Regions from separate parts of the Pseudarthrobacter sp. Hb11 genome, predicted to be linked through region 1. Evidence: riboswitches for the same ligand, from Rfam matches in the RefSeq annotation. Region 1 holds a riboswitch; the other holds the start of a gene.
What was found. A riboswitch is a leader RNA that binds a small molecule or an ion and turns the genes downstream of it on or off. The one in region 1 is predicted to bind cyclic di-AMP.
Positions count from the first base shown of each region.

Region 1 (5,550 bases):
CTGGTCCAGGACCTCGTGACTGTTCTGGACAACCTGTCCGGAACCCTTTCCAAAGGCAAATACCCGGAAGGCAATAAGGGCAAGGCCATCGCCGCCGCCCTGCGTAAGGTTGCCGACGAGCTGGACGTTTAGGCCCTCATGAACCCGGAAGCTGATCAGCAGGACCCGGAGTACACAACCGCCGAGCCCGGCGGCTTGGAGATAACGGCCCCGGAGTCACTGGATCCGGTGTCGTTGGTCTCGGAGACGCTGGACGTCGAGTTGGTGGACCCGGTGTCGGTGGACCCGGCATCGGTGGACCTGGTGGCGCTGCAGGCAGGTGCCGCAACGGGCGGGGACGCCGGTATTGCTCCCGCTGCTGCGGGCCTTTCGCCTGTAGGCCCGGCGCCGGCGACGGCCAAAACGGCCAAGCCCCGCGCCGGGGTGCCTGTTTGGCGGACCGGCAAGCCGGACGCCTTCCTCGCCGCTGCCGCGGACACGGCACGGACCGCCATTGCCGGCATCACTGCGGCGTCGGACATTGGGCGGCACCTTGCAGTCAAGAGCGAAGGCGACCGGCTGGTGACACACCTCTTCGAGTGCAGGCTGCCCGGCTACGCAGGCTGGCAGTGGTTCGCCGTGCTGACACGGAACTCGCGGTCCAAGGTGGTCACGGTCAACGAGCTCGGTCTCCTGCCGTCCGAGGACTCCATATTGGCCCCGGAATGGGTTCCGTGGGCAGAACGCGTCCGGCCGGAGGATGAGCAGGAACAGGAATCCGGCGAAGCCGACGCCGGTCAGCCGGAAGCCGACGCGCTCGAAGACGACGCCCACCAGGCTGACACGCCGGAAGCTGCCGCCGCCGAGCCCGCTGACGGCGTTGCTGCGTCTCTGGACGCAGTAGGCAGCCTGGACGGTGAAGGGCTGGAAAATGAAGCGCCGGAAAGTGAAGCCCGGGAGGCTGAAGCCGAAGATGCGCAGGAACAGCGCGCAGGGCGCGACGCCGATACAAATTAGCGCCCGGAATCGCGCCCAGGCGCGGAAACTGAGCTACGACGCACAAACGGCGCCGGTCGGGCAGAACCCGGGCGGCGCCGTCGTACGTTAAAGCCGGTGCGTTGCGGTCAGCCGGGGTGGCCCCGCAGTTGCGATTACTTGCGCAGTTCGCCCACTACGTAGTCGATGCTGGCCAGAAGGGCGGAAACGTCGGCTGGCTCAATTGCAACAAACGTTGCGATGCGCAGCTGGTTGCGGCCGAGCTTGCGGTAAGGCTCGGTGTCCACAATCCCGTTGGCGCGCAGGACCTTGGCCACCACTGCGGCATCCACTGTCTCGTCGAAGTCGATGGTGGCGATGACATTGGAGCGCTCGTCCGGGTTGATGACGAACGGAGTGGCGAACTCCGATGCCTCAGCCCAGCTGTAGATACGGCCGGCAGAATCTGCCGTGCGCGCGGAAGCGAAGTCCAGGCCGCCGTTAGCGTTCAACCACTGCACCTGCGCGTCCAGCGTGACCAGAGTGGACAACGACGGGGTGTTGTAGGTCTGGTTCAGGCGTGAGTTGTCAATGGCCGTCTGCAGGTCCAGGAAATCCGGGATCCAGCGGTCGCTGGCCTTGACCCGTGCTGCGCGTTCCAGGGCGGCAGGGGAGAACAGGCCAAGCCAGAGCCCGCCGTCGGAGGCAAAGTTTTTCTGCGGGGCGAAGTAATAAACATCGCTCTGCGCAACATCAACATCCAGCCCGCCGGCAGCAGAGGTGGCGTCGACGAGCACCAGTGCGCCCTCGTCTGCACCGGCAACACGCTTCACGGGGGCTGCGACGCCGGTGCTGGTCTCGTTCTGCGGCCAGGCGTAGACGTCTACGCCCGCTTCGGCCTGGGCCGAGGGGCGGGTGCCGGGCTCAGACTTGATGATGGAAGAGGCACCCAGGAAGGGCGCCTTGTTGGTGGCCGCGGCGAATTTTGACCCGAACTCACCGAAGGAAAGGTGCTGGGCCTTGTTTTCCACCAGGCCGAAGCTTGCAATGTCCCAGAACGCCGTGGAACCGCCGACGCCGAGTACCACTTCGTAGCCTTCGGGGGCGCGGAAGAACTGGCTGAGGCCCTCGCGGACGGAACCGACGAGGTTCTTGACCGGGGCCTGCCGGTGGGACGTACCCAGGATGTTCTTCGACGCCGCGGACAGCGCATCAATCTGCTCCGGCCTGACCTTGGACGGCCCGGCGCCGAACCGCCCGTCCTTGGGCAGGAGGTCGGCGGGAATAGTGATGCTGGTTTCGCTCACAGGTGCTCCAGTTTCGGCATGGACACGGCTTTGGTCCGGACGGGGGTTGATGGCCGGCAGTCACTGATGGCTGCTGCCAGGGCCTCCCTCATTCTGCCTTGTTGGGCTGTATCGGCGGGAACCGGAAGCGTCATAGTCCAGCCAATGAGACGGTCCTGCGGCCATCGGCAACTATTCGGACAAAGTCAAAATAGGCTAAGCTTTTCCACGGACTACGTCGCAGTGACGGCGATACGGTGGGACAACGCAAGGTACTGCGCTCGAGGAGCTGAGCTGGATGACGGATCTGATCGATACTACGGAGATGTACCTTCGGACCATTCTGGAGCTCGAGGAAGAGAACATTGTTGCCCTGCGTGCGCGTATCGCCGAAAGGCTGCGCCACTCCGGACCTACCGTCTCCCAGACCATCGGCCGGATGGAGCGGGACGGCCTGGTGGTTGTCTCGGGCGACCGCCATCTGGAGCTCACCGAGACGGGTCGGAAGCGCGCCACGGAAGTGATGCGCAAGCACCGTCTGGCTGAGCGGCTCCTCGCCGACGTGATTGGGCTGGACTGGGCATACGTCCATGACGAGGCCTGCCGCTGGGAGCATGTGATGAGCGAGCGGGTGGAACGCCGTATCTACGAGATGCTTAACCACCCCACCGAGTCTCCGTACGGGAACCCGATTCCCGGGCTGGCCGCCTTGGGCGGGGTGCCGTCCCCGGGCTTTGCCGATGGAGCCATCAGCCTCCTGGAAGCGATGAAGTCCTACGGGCCCGCCTCAGCCGTGACTATCAGCCGGCTTGCCGAGCCCATCCAGGTGGAGCCGGAACTGCTCTCGCAGCTGGATGAGGGCGGCATAAGGCCGGGGGCTGCTGTGTCGCTGGAGCGGGTGGGGGACTACATCTCCGTCCGGGTTCCCGGCATTGAAGGGGCACTTGAGTTGCCTCCGGAGGTGGCCGCGCACGTGTTCGTGGCCGTCCGCTAGCGGGCTGGCCGGCGCGCCTCGTTACCTCATGTGAGGTGGGTTACGCAAAGATAACGGAATTGTTACTTTGGGCGTTAACCCTCTATAGTTGAACCGAAGCGTTGATATTAAAGCGTTACCTGATCTGGAGCCGAGCTCTGCCAGCGGATCAGGAGCATGAGTCGTAACTGGCAGAGGCGGGGGAACCACAAGCGGCAGCCGGGGGACTGCCTTGGGGTGAAGTCCGTCAGCAGCAAGCCTCTTCCAGCGAAGGATCCCTCCGGGGATATCTCTGTGCCGAAGCTTGCTTACGGCGGACCGGGTCTTTGAACTCTCTGACCCGAATCCGACAGCTAACTTCGCAGGCTTTCCAGAGAGGAACCCTTCTTGACCATGCACAATTCCAGGGGACGCCGCCGCGCGGCGGTCCCTGCTTCGACACCGCGCGTTGTCGAAGTCATCACCTCGGAACGCCCCCGCGATCCGCACCGTGATGCGCGCCGGCGTCGGGGTCCATTCCGTCAAATTACCGAGTTCGCTGCTGCCAGCGGCATCGGCCAGAAGGCCGGCGTCGCCCTGGCCGCCACCGGACTGGTGCTCACCGTGACCGTACCGGCCACCAGTCCCGTGATGGCTACGGATGCCTCAGGGAGCTCTCCTGTTGCCGCGTCCGCTGTAGCCCCACAGCCCAAAATTTCCGCGGAAGCGGAGGCCGAAATAGACTTCAGCCGATCCGCCGTGGTCACCGAAGCGGACCCCGACGGGAAGCTGAAACAGCTGCTCAGTGCCCAGTCTGCGGGCGCCATCACCCGCGCCGCTTCCACCGGAAGCCTCGGTGCCCCGCTCGCTGCATTGAGCACTGCCTCGCCCTTTGGTTACCGCGTCAGCCCCATCACGGGAGGCTCCGGTGACTTCCACCGCGGACAGGATTACGTAGCCCAGTGCGGCACCTCTGTTCTGGCTGCGGCCACCGGAACCGTTACCTTTGTGGGCTGGCACGAGTACGGTGGCGGCAACCGCGTTGTAGTGGACCACGGCAACGGCCTGGAAACCACGTACAACCACCTCTCCTCTTTCAGCGTGAAGGAGGGGCAGACAGTATCCCGCGGGGATGTTGTGGCCCTCAGCGGGACCACGGGAGCCTCCACAGGCTGCCACCTGCACTTCGAGGTCCAGGTCAACGGCGAAGTTGTTGACCCCACGGGCTGGCTTTAGTCAAGTGACGGTGAACTATCAAATGATGTTGACCTGCCGTGACCTGAATGTGACATTCAAGCAAAACTGCTGTACCGTCTAACTCGCGTCAACTTTTCCGAAGTTGACGCTCTTGTGCGGATTGCCTAACTCTGCCACCGCTCAAGGTCCGTTCGCATTTCATCGTCTGGCAGGGGCGGGGGAACCAATTATGGCCTTCAGTTTGAAGGCCTTGGGGTTAAGTCGCAAAAGCTTCCCAGGAAGCCGCGCGGCCGGGTGACTCCCATCCGAATCCGACAGCTCACCTCGCAGGCATTGGGAGAGGCTACCTTCGTGTCTTCACGCCATAATTCTGCGCGCCACCGTGCGCAATCGGTTCGTACCAACCCCCTGGACACCATGTCCAAGGCTGTTAGTGCCAATGCCGGGACAGTAGGTCGCCAGGCTGCAGTTATCGCTGCTGCGTCCGGCCTCGTCCTGACCTTGGGCCTGCCGGCCAACGCGGCGGACACCACCGCTGGTGTCTCTGCTTCCACCGAGTCCGGGTCCGCGCAGTCGGCCCTCGCGGTCACTGCGGCACCCACGGCTACCGTGTCCTTCGAGCGTCCGGTGGTCAAGACCATCGCCGCTCCCGTGCTGGAGCCGGTGACTGTCCAGTCAACTTCTGATGACGATGACACGGCCGCGGCCACCGACACGGACACCGTTTCCACAGAGTCCACCGCATCGGTTTCCACAGAGACCACCGCATCGGCAGCAGCAGAGAAGGTCGTGGCCACCGCGTCCTCCGCTGCCACCTCCGGCATTGCGGCCATCGCGTACACCGGCATCGGCAGCCCGTATGTGTGGGGCGGCACCACCCCCAGCGGCTGGGACTGCTCCGGCTTCACCCAGTGGGTTTACGCCCAGGCCGGCATCAGCATCCCCCGCGTCAACGCCTGGACTGCGATGAAGCCCACGTCCACGCCGCAGCCGGGCGACCTGGTTATGCAGAACGGCGGTGCGCACGTCGGCATCTACGTTGGCAACGGCATGATGATCAGCGCCTTGAACCCCTCGCAGGGAACGCTCCTGCACTCGGTAGCTGCTACCGGTTCCTCCGCGTTCTACACCATGAACTAGTTCTTCGACCTTACGGTCCAA
Region 1 covers NZ_JBWZCM010000014.1:49,181-54,730, forward strand. The annotation lists gene AC50X7_RS16295 (cold-shock protein) at 1-132, shown strand, start outside; gene AC50X7_RS16300 (DUF3027 domain-containing protein) at 346-996, shown strand; gene serC (phosphoserine transaminase) at 1,131-2,261, opposite strand; gene AC50X7_RS16310 (iron-dependent transcriptional repressor DtxR) at 2,539-3,234, shown strand; cyclic di-AMP (ydaO/yuaA leader) riboswitch at 3,378-3,596, shown strand; gene AC50X7_RS16315 (M23 family metallopeptidase) at 3,607-4,428, shown strand; cyclic di-AMP (ydaO/yuaA leader) riboswitch at 4,557-4,736, shown strand; gene AC50X7_RS16320 (C40 family peptidase) at 4,807-5,529, shown strand.

Region 2 (5,550 bases), on a different contig from region 1:
CAGGGCGGAGGCCTGGGACAGCTCGAAGGCGATGGTGGGGCCTTCCGGATCGTGTTCGTCATCCACGTTCGAGTCCTGGCGCGCCGAGTTTGCGGAGGCGATGTCCGCGCGGAGCGCCGGAAGGAGGGCAATCTTCCGCTCCCGCTCCTCCTCGAGCAGGATCCGGAACCGTTCAAAGTCGGACATGGCAAAAGCCTAGCGCGAGTGGTTCGGGTACCCGCTTCAGCCGCGCATTGAAGGCTGGCGTGCCTTCATCGGTTATGCGATCGAGTTCCGCGCCGACTCAGGGTTTGGCAGGAACGCCGGGGCCTAAAGGTGCTGGCCAAACCAGGCGAGGGTGTCGTTCCACGCGGCCGTGGCCTGGGCTTCGTTGTAGCGGTCGCCGGTGTCGTTGTGGAAGGCGTGCTCCACGCCGGGGTAGACGGTGATCTGGTGGACAACGTTGGTTGCCGCAAGCGCATCCTTGAGCGCAGGCACGGCGGCGGTGATGCGTTCATCACGTTCAGCGTAGACTCCAAAAACTGCCGCTTTTATGCCCGGCACCTTGCCCAGGTCGGGGGCGGGGCCATAAAACGCGGCCGTGGCCTTCAGCCCGTCCAGCTCCGTGGCTGCCTGCCAGGTGATTCCGCCGCCGAAGCAGTAGCCGGTCATGGCGATGCGCTGGCCGTCCACAAAGTCCTGGCCCCGGAGATACTCCACCGCTGCCTTGAAGTCGGCAATGTGACGCTGGGCGCCTGCCTGGGTGAGGGCACCGGGAACAGCGTCACGGTCCAGGTTCGCAGTCCCGCCTTCCCGGCTCAGCAAATCAAGAGCCAGGGCAACGTAGCCCTCTCCCGCAAAGCGCCGCGCCACGTCTTCTATATGGGCTGTCAGCCCTCGGTTCTCATGGCAGATTAGCACTGCAGGGCTGCGCCCTGCCCGCTCCGGCTTGGCCTGGTAGGCGCTGATAGAGGTTCCCCCGGACGGAAAATGGATGGTCGCCGTCGTCATCCCTGATGCGCCCTCCGGGAGGGAAAGCGGGCTCTTGGCCCCAGGGACGGCACCTGCGGCTCCTGCGCCGGCCGTTCCGGTGGCCGACGATGTGGAAAGTTCCGGTGTGGGCATGGGGTCGGTGCTCCGCGGTACCTCGCTGGGAGTGCAACCTACCAGCAGCATCGCCGCCGCGGCTGCCGCCATGCTGCCCGTAATGAAGGCAACCCGCCGGGTGAAAGTCCGCTGGCTCAGAGTACCGGCGCGGTAGTCGTCAAAAAATTCCTCAATCAAGTACTTTTCGTACTTTCCAAGCTGAATCACGGCGCCTCCTAGGGGGTGGCCATATCCTCCTCCGCGCGGCGCTTCCGGGGCAAGCTTCCGGCCCCGTTATCCAGTCCATTTACGAGTTTGTGACCAAAGCAACACGGCTTCCGTAACAGGATAGTATCTCGCGAGGTCAGCCGCGTGGTAAACCCAATTCCAGTCATTTGCGGAATGTGATAGAAGCACCTCGCATGTTACCCAAACGTGACAATGCACCCGAAGTCGGGTTAGGGTCTTCAGGTGTCCCTCCCAAACGGGACATTCCCCTCAGTATGCCGAGCCCTGCCACTGACCCGGGAACCAACGCTTTCCAGCTGGCAGGGACGGGGGAACCACGTTTCCACCGGCCTCACGCGAGGCCTTGGGGTTAAGTCGAGAGCGACACCGTTCATTACGGAATTGCTCCCGGCCGGGTATCTCCAACCCGAACCCGACAGCTCACCCCGCAGGCATGGGAGAGGCGATCAACCGTGTCAAAAAATTCCACTACCGCCCGTCACCGCGCGACTCCGGCCCGCTCAATCGCGCTTGAGGGTCTGGCTGTCTCAGCCAAGTCCCTTGGCCGCCCGGCGCTCGCCGTTGCAGCAGCATCCGGCATTGCCTTCGGTGTGGGCGCCCCGGCCCACGCAGGCGTAACCGGTCCGGACACCACCGAGACCACTAACACCCAGGCTTACGCAGCACCGGCTGCTGCAGTGGCTGCCCCCGCAGCAGCTGCAGGCAACGTGCACACCGTTGTTGCCGGCGATACCCTGGGCGCCATCTCGGCCGCCCACGGAGTAGCCCTGAATGATGTCCTGTCCGCCAATGGGCTGTCGATCTCCGCGATCATCTACCCCGGTGACGAGATCAAGGTCCCCGGCGCCGGTTCCGTTGCAGCCGCTCCGGCGGCTCCGGCAGCTGCGGCTCCGGCTCCGGCTCCGGCCGTGACTGCCGCCGCCCCGGCCAACACCGGAATGAACCTGTCCTACGCCTCCACCGCTCCTGCTCCGGCAGCACCCGCCCCGGCAGCTCCCGCGGCCGCCGGCACCGGTACCGGCGCAGCCATCCTCGCGAACGCCTACGGCCAGGTGGGCGTCCAGCAGGACTGCACCGCCATGGTGGAGAAGGCTCTCCGTTCCGTGGGCAAGAGCGTTGGCGACCTGGCCCCGGGCCAGTTCTACCAGTACGGCACCACTGTGGGCACCCCGGCTCCCGGTGACCTGGTGATCACCGCCGGTCACGTTGGCGTCTTCGCCGGCAACGGCCAGGTTGTCAGCGGTGGCGTAGACGGCTTCAAGACCGAGGTCCACTCCATCAGCTGGCTCAGCGGCGCTTCCTTCGTCCGCGTAGCGTAGTAACACCACCCGAGGAGGGGCGGCAGGCGGGATTCTTCCCGGCTGCCGCCCCTGTTTTGTTTCCGGCCTTCCTGAGCCGGTGCTCAGCTGCCGGGGGCGCTCAGGTCCCGCAGAAGGTCTGGTAGCTGCCGAAGTCCTCCGGCGCTCCCTCGGTGTAGCGTTCCAGCCCTGGTCGCTCAGTGAACGGGGCGCGGACCACTTCGAGGAGCCGGGTGAAGGGATCAAGGTCTCCGTCCGTTGCTGCGGCGAGCGCTTCCTCTACCAGATGGTTGCGTGGAATGTAGGCGGGATTGACCCGGTCCATCAGGTCCGCGTCCGGTTGCAGGGCACGCCACCGCGCGGCCCATGTGTCGAAGGCAGCCAGGTCAAGGACCATCCCGCGGGCTGGGCGGTCATTTCCCCTTGCCGCCTGGGAGAGGTTCCGGAAGAACGACGTGTAGTCGACCGGTCCGTCCTTCAACAGGGCCACCAGCCCATCCACCAGTTCCGAGGCTTCTTCAGCCTCCGCGCTCCCGGCAGGGGCTTCTGCCAATCCGAGTTTGGTTTTCATCCCGGCAAACCAGGCCTCGCTGTATTGGCGGCGGAACTTGCCGAGTGCTTCTACCGCAGGGGCCACGGCCTGTTCCTGGTCCTCGTTGAAGAGCGGCAGCATGGCCTCAGCCAGGCGGGCCAGGTTCCACTCCGCGATGACCGGCTGGTTGGCGTACGCGTAGCGTCCGCCCACGTCAATGGAGCTGTAGACCGCGGCAGGGTTGAACGCGTCCATGAAGGCGCAAGGCCCGTAATCGATGGTTTCCCCGGAGATGGTCATGTTGTCCGTGTTCATCACACCGTGGACGAATCCCACCAGCATCCAGTCCGCTACCAGTTTTGCCTGTGCGGCCACCACGCTTTCGAAGAGCGCCAGGTAGGGGTTCCCGGCGCGGGCGGCTTCCGGGTGGTGCCGGCTGATCGCGTGGTCCGCCAGGCGGCGCAGGAGGTCCATCTTTTCCGTGGCCCTTGCGTACTGGAAGCTGCCCACGCGCAGGTGGCTGCTGGCCACCCTTGTCAGTACCGCTCCCGGCAGCATGGTGTCCCTGCGCACCGGGCGGCCGGTGGCCACCACCGCAAGGGAACGCGTTGAGGGGATGCCGAGGGCGTGCATCGCCTCACTCACAAGGTACTCACGCAGCATGGGTCCGACGACGGCGCGCCCGTCCCCGGCGCGCGCGAAGGGCGTGCGGCCGGAACCTTTCAGGTGGATGTCCCGTAGCCGTCCATCCACGCCCGTCACCTCGCCGAGAAGGAGCGCGCGGCCGTCCCCGAGCAGGGGCGAGTAGCCGCCGAACTGGTGGCCCGCGTAGGCCTGGGCCACCGGCGTCGATCCCTCCGGAACGTGGTTCCCGAGCAGGAGCCGGACACCCTCCGGTGACCGAAGGTATTCCGGATCGAGCCCCAGCTCCCCTGCCAGCCCTTCGTTAAGAACGAGCAGTTTCGGCTCAGGCGCTTCCTCTGCCTGCCAGGGAACAGCCAGCTCGGACAGCTCCCTGGCAAAACGCCCATCAAAGGTGACTGTTGATTCAGCAGCAGCTGTCATTTCTTGAGACTCTCCTCGTGGTTCGTTCTCCGGTTGATCAGCCACGTGACAAACCAGAGCACTACGCCGATGGCCATCAGCCCGCCGGCAATTTGGTACTGAATAACGTTACGGCCCACCCACGGGCCGGCAAGGAAGGCACACAGCAGGGCGGCCACCACCGGCAACTGCCCCGGTGAGGTGAAGAACACCTTGCGGTTAGGGTCCCGCTTGCGCCGCAGCACCACACACGCGATGTTCACTACCGTGAAGACACACAGCAGCAGGAAGGCAGTGGTTCCAGAAAGGTTGGCCACGATGTTGCTTTCCGGATCGCTGGTTACGTACAGGATGAGTCCCAGTGCCAGGACGGTGGAGAAAACGATGCCGGCCCACGGTGTGCGGCGCACGGGCAGCACTTTCCCGAGGGCGCGCGGCAGGACATGTTGGCGCGCCATCCCGTAAATGAGGCGGCTGGCCATCAGCATGTTGATCAGCGCCGTGTTGGCTACGGCGAAGACGGCCAGGAACGGGAAGATTCTGTCAATCGGGAAATCGGGTGAGCCTTTGTGCACCACTTCCAGAAGAGCCGCGCCCTCGGCTTCCCGAATGTTTTCGAGCTCCGTGGGCGACAGCACGCTGACCACGGAGACGGCCACCAGCATGTACAGGAGCACGGCAATTCCCAGGCCGGTCAGCATGGTGCGCGGGAAGATCTTCTCCGGGTTCCTGGTTTCCTCCACCATGTTCACTGAGTCCTCGAAGCCCACCATGGCGAAGAACGCGATGGAGGTGGCGGCAGTTACCGCGAGGAACAGTCCCTTGTCCTGGGAGTCGTTGAAAACGAAGATTTCGCCGGGGTTTCCCGTGCCCTGTGACATCACAAAGAAGCCGACGCCGATCACAATGCACAGCGCAATCATTTCCACCAGGGTGAGGACAACGTTGAACTTGACGCTCTCCCCCACGCCGCGCAGGTTGATGACGGCCAGGAGCACCATAAATGCCATGGCGACTGCGGTGATGACGCCCTGCCCGGGAAGCCCCATCCATCCATTGATTTCGAACCCCCCGAAGAGGTTTTGGGCCAGGACGTTGGCGGAGGTGGAGGCGCTGGTGATGCCTGAGCAGACCACCGCGAAGGCCACCAGGAAGGTGACGAAGTGGATCCCGAACGCCTTGTGCGTATAAAGGGCGGCGCCGGCGGCCTGGGGATACTGTGTGACCAGTTCCAGGTAGGAGAAGGCGGTGAGCGTAGCCACCACGAAGGCCAGCAGGAACGGCAGCCACACGATGCCGCCGACTGTTCCGGCCATGGTCCCCGTGACCGCGTAAACACCGGCGCCAAGGATGTCGCCCACG
Region 2 covers NZ_JBWZCM010000001.1:112,976-118,525, reverse strand. The annotation lists gene AC50X7_RS00590 (TraR/DksA family transcriptional regulator) at 1-186, opposite strand, end outside; gene AC50X7_RS00585 (dienelactone hydrolase family protein) at 310-1,293, opposite strand; cyclic di-AMP (ydaO/yuaA leader) riboswitch at 1,591-1,763, shown strand; gene AC50X7_RS00580 (LysM peptidoglycan-binding domain-containing protein) at 1,767-2,633, shown strand; gene AC50X7_RS00575 (protein adenylyltransferase SelO) at 2,734-4,209, opposite strand; gene AC50X7_RS00570 (APC family permease) at 4,206-5,550, opposite strand, start outside.
Region 2: linked by a shared signal. The riboswitch ahead of AC50X7_RS00580 (LysM peptidoglycan-binding domain-containing protein) and the one ahead of AC50X7_RS16315 (M23 family metallopeptidase) in region 1 are both predicted to bind cyclic di-AMP.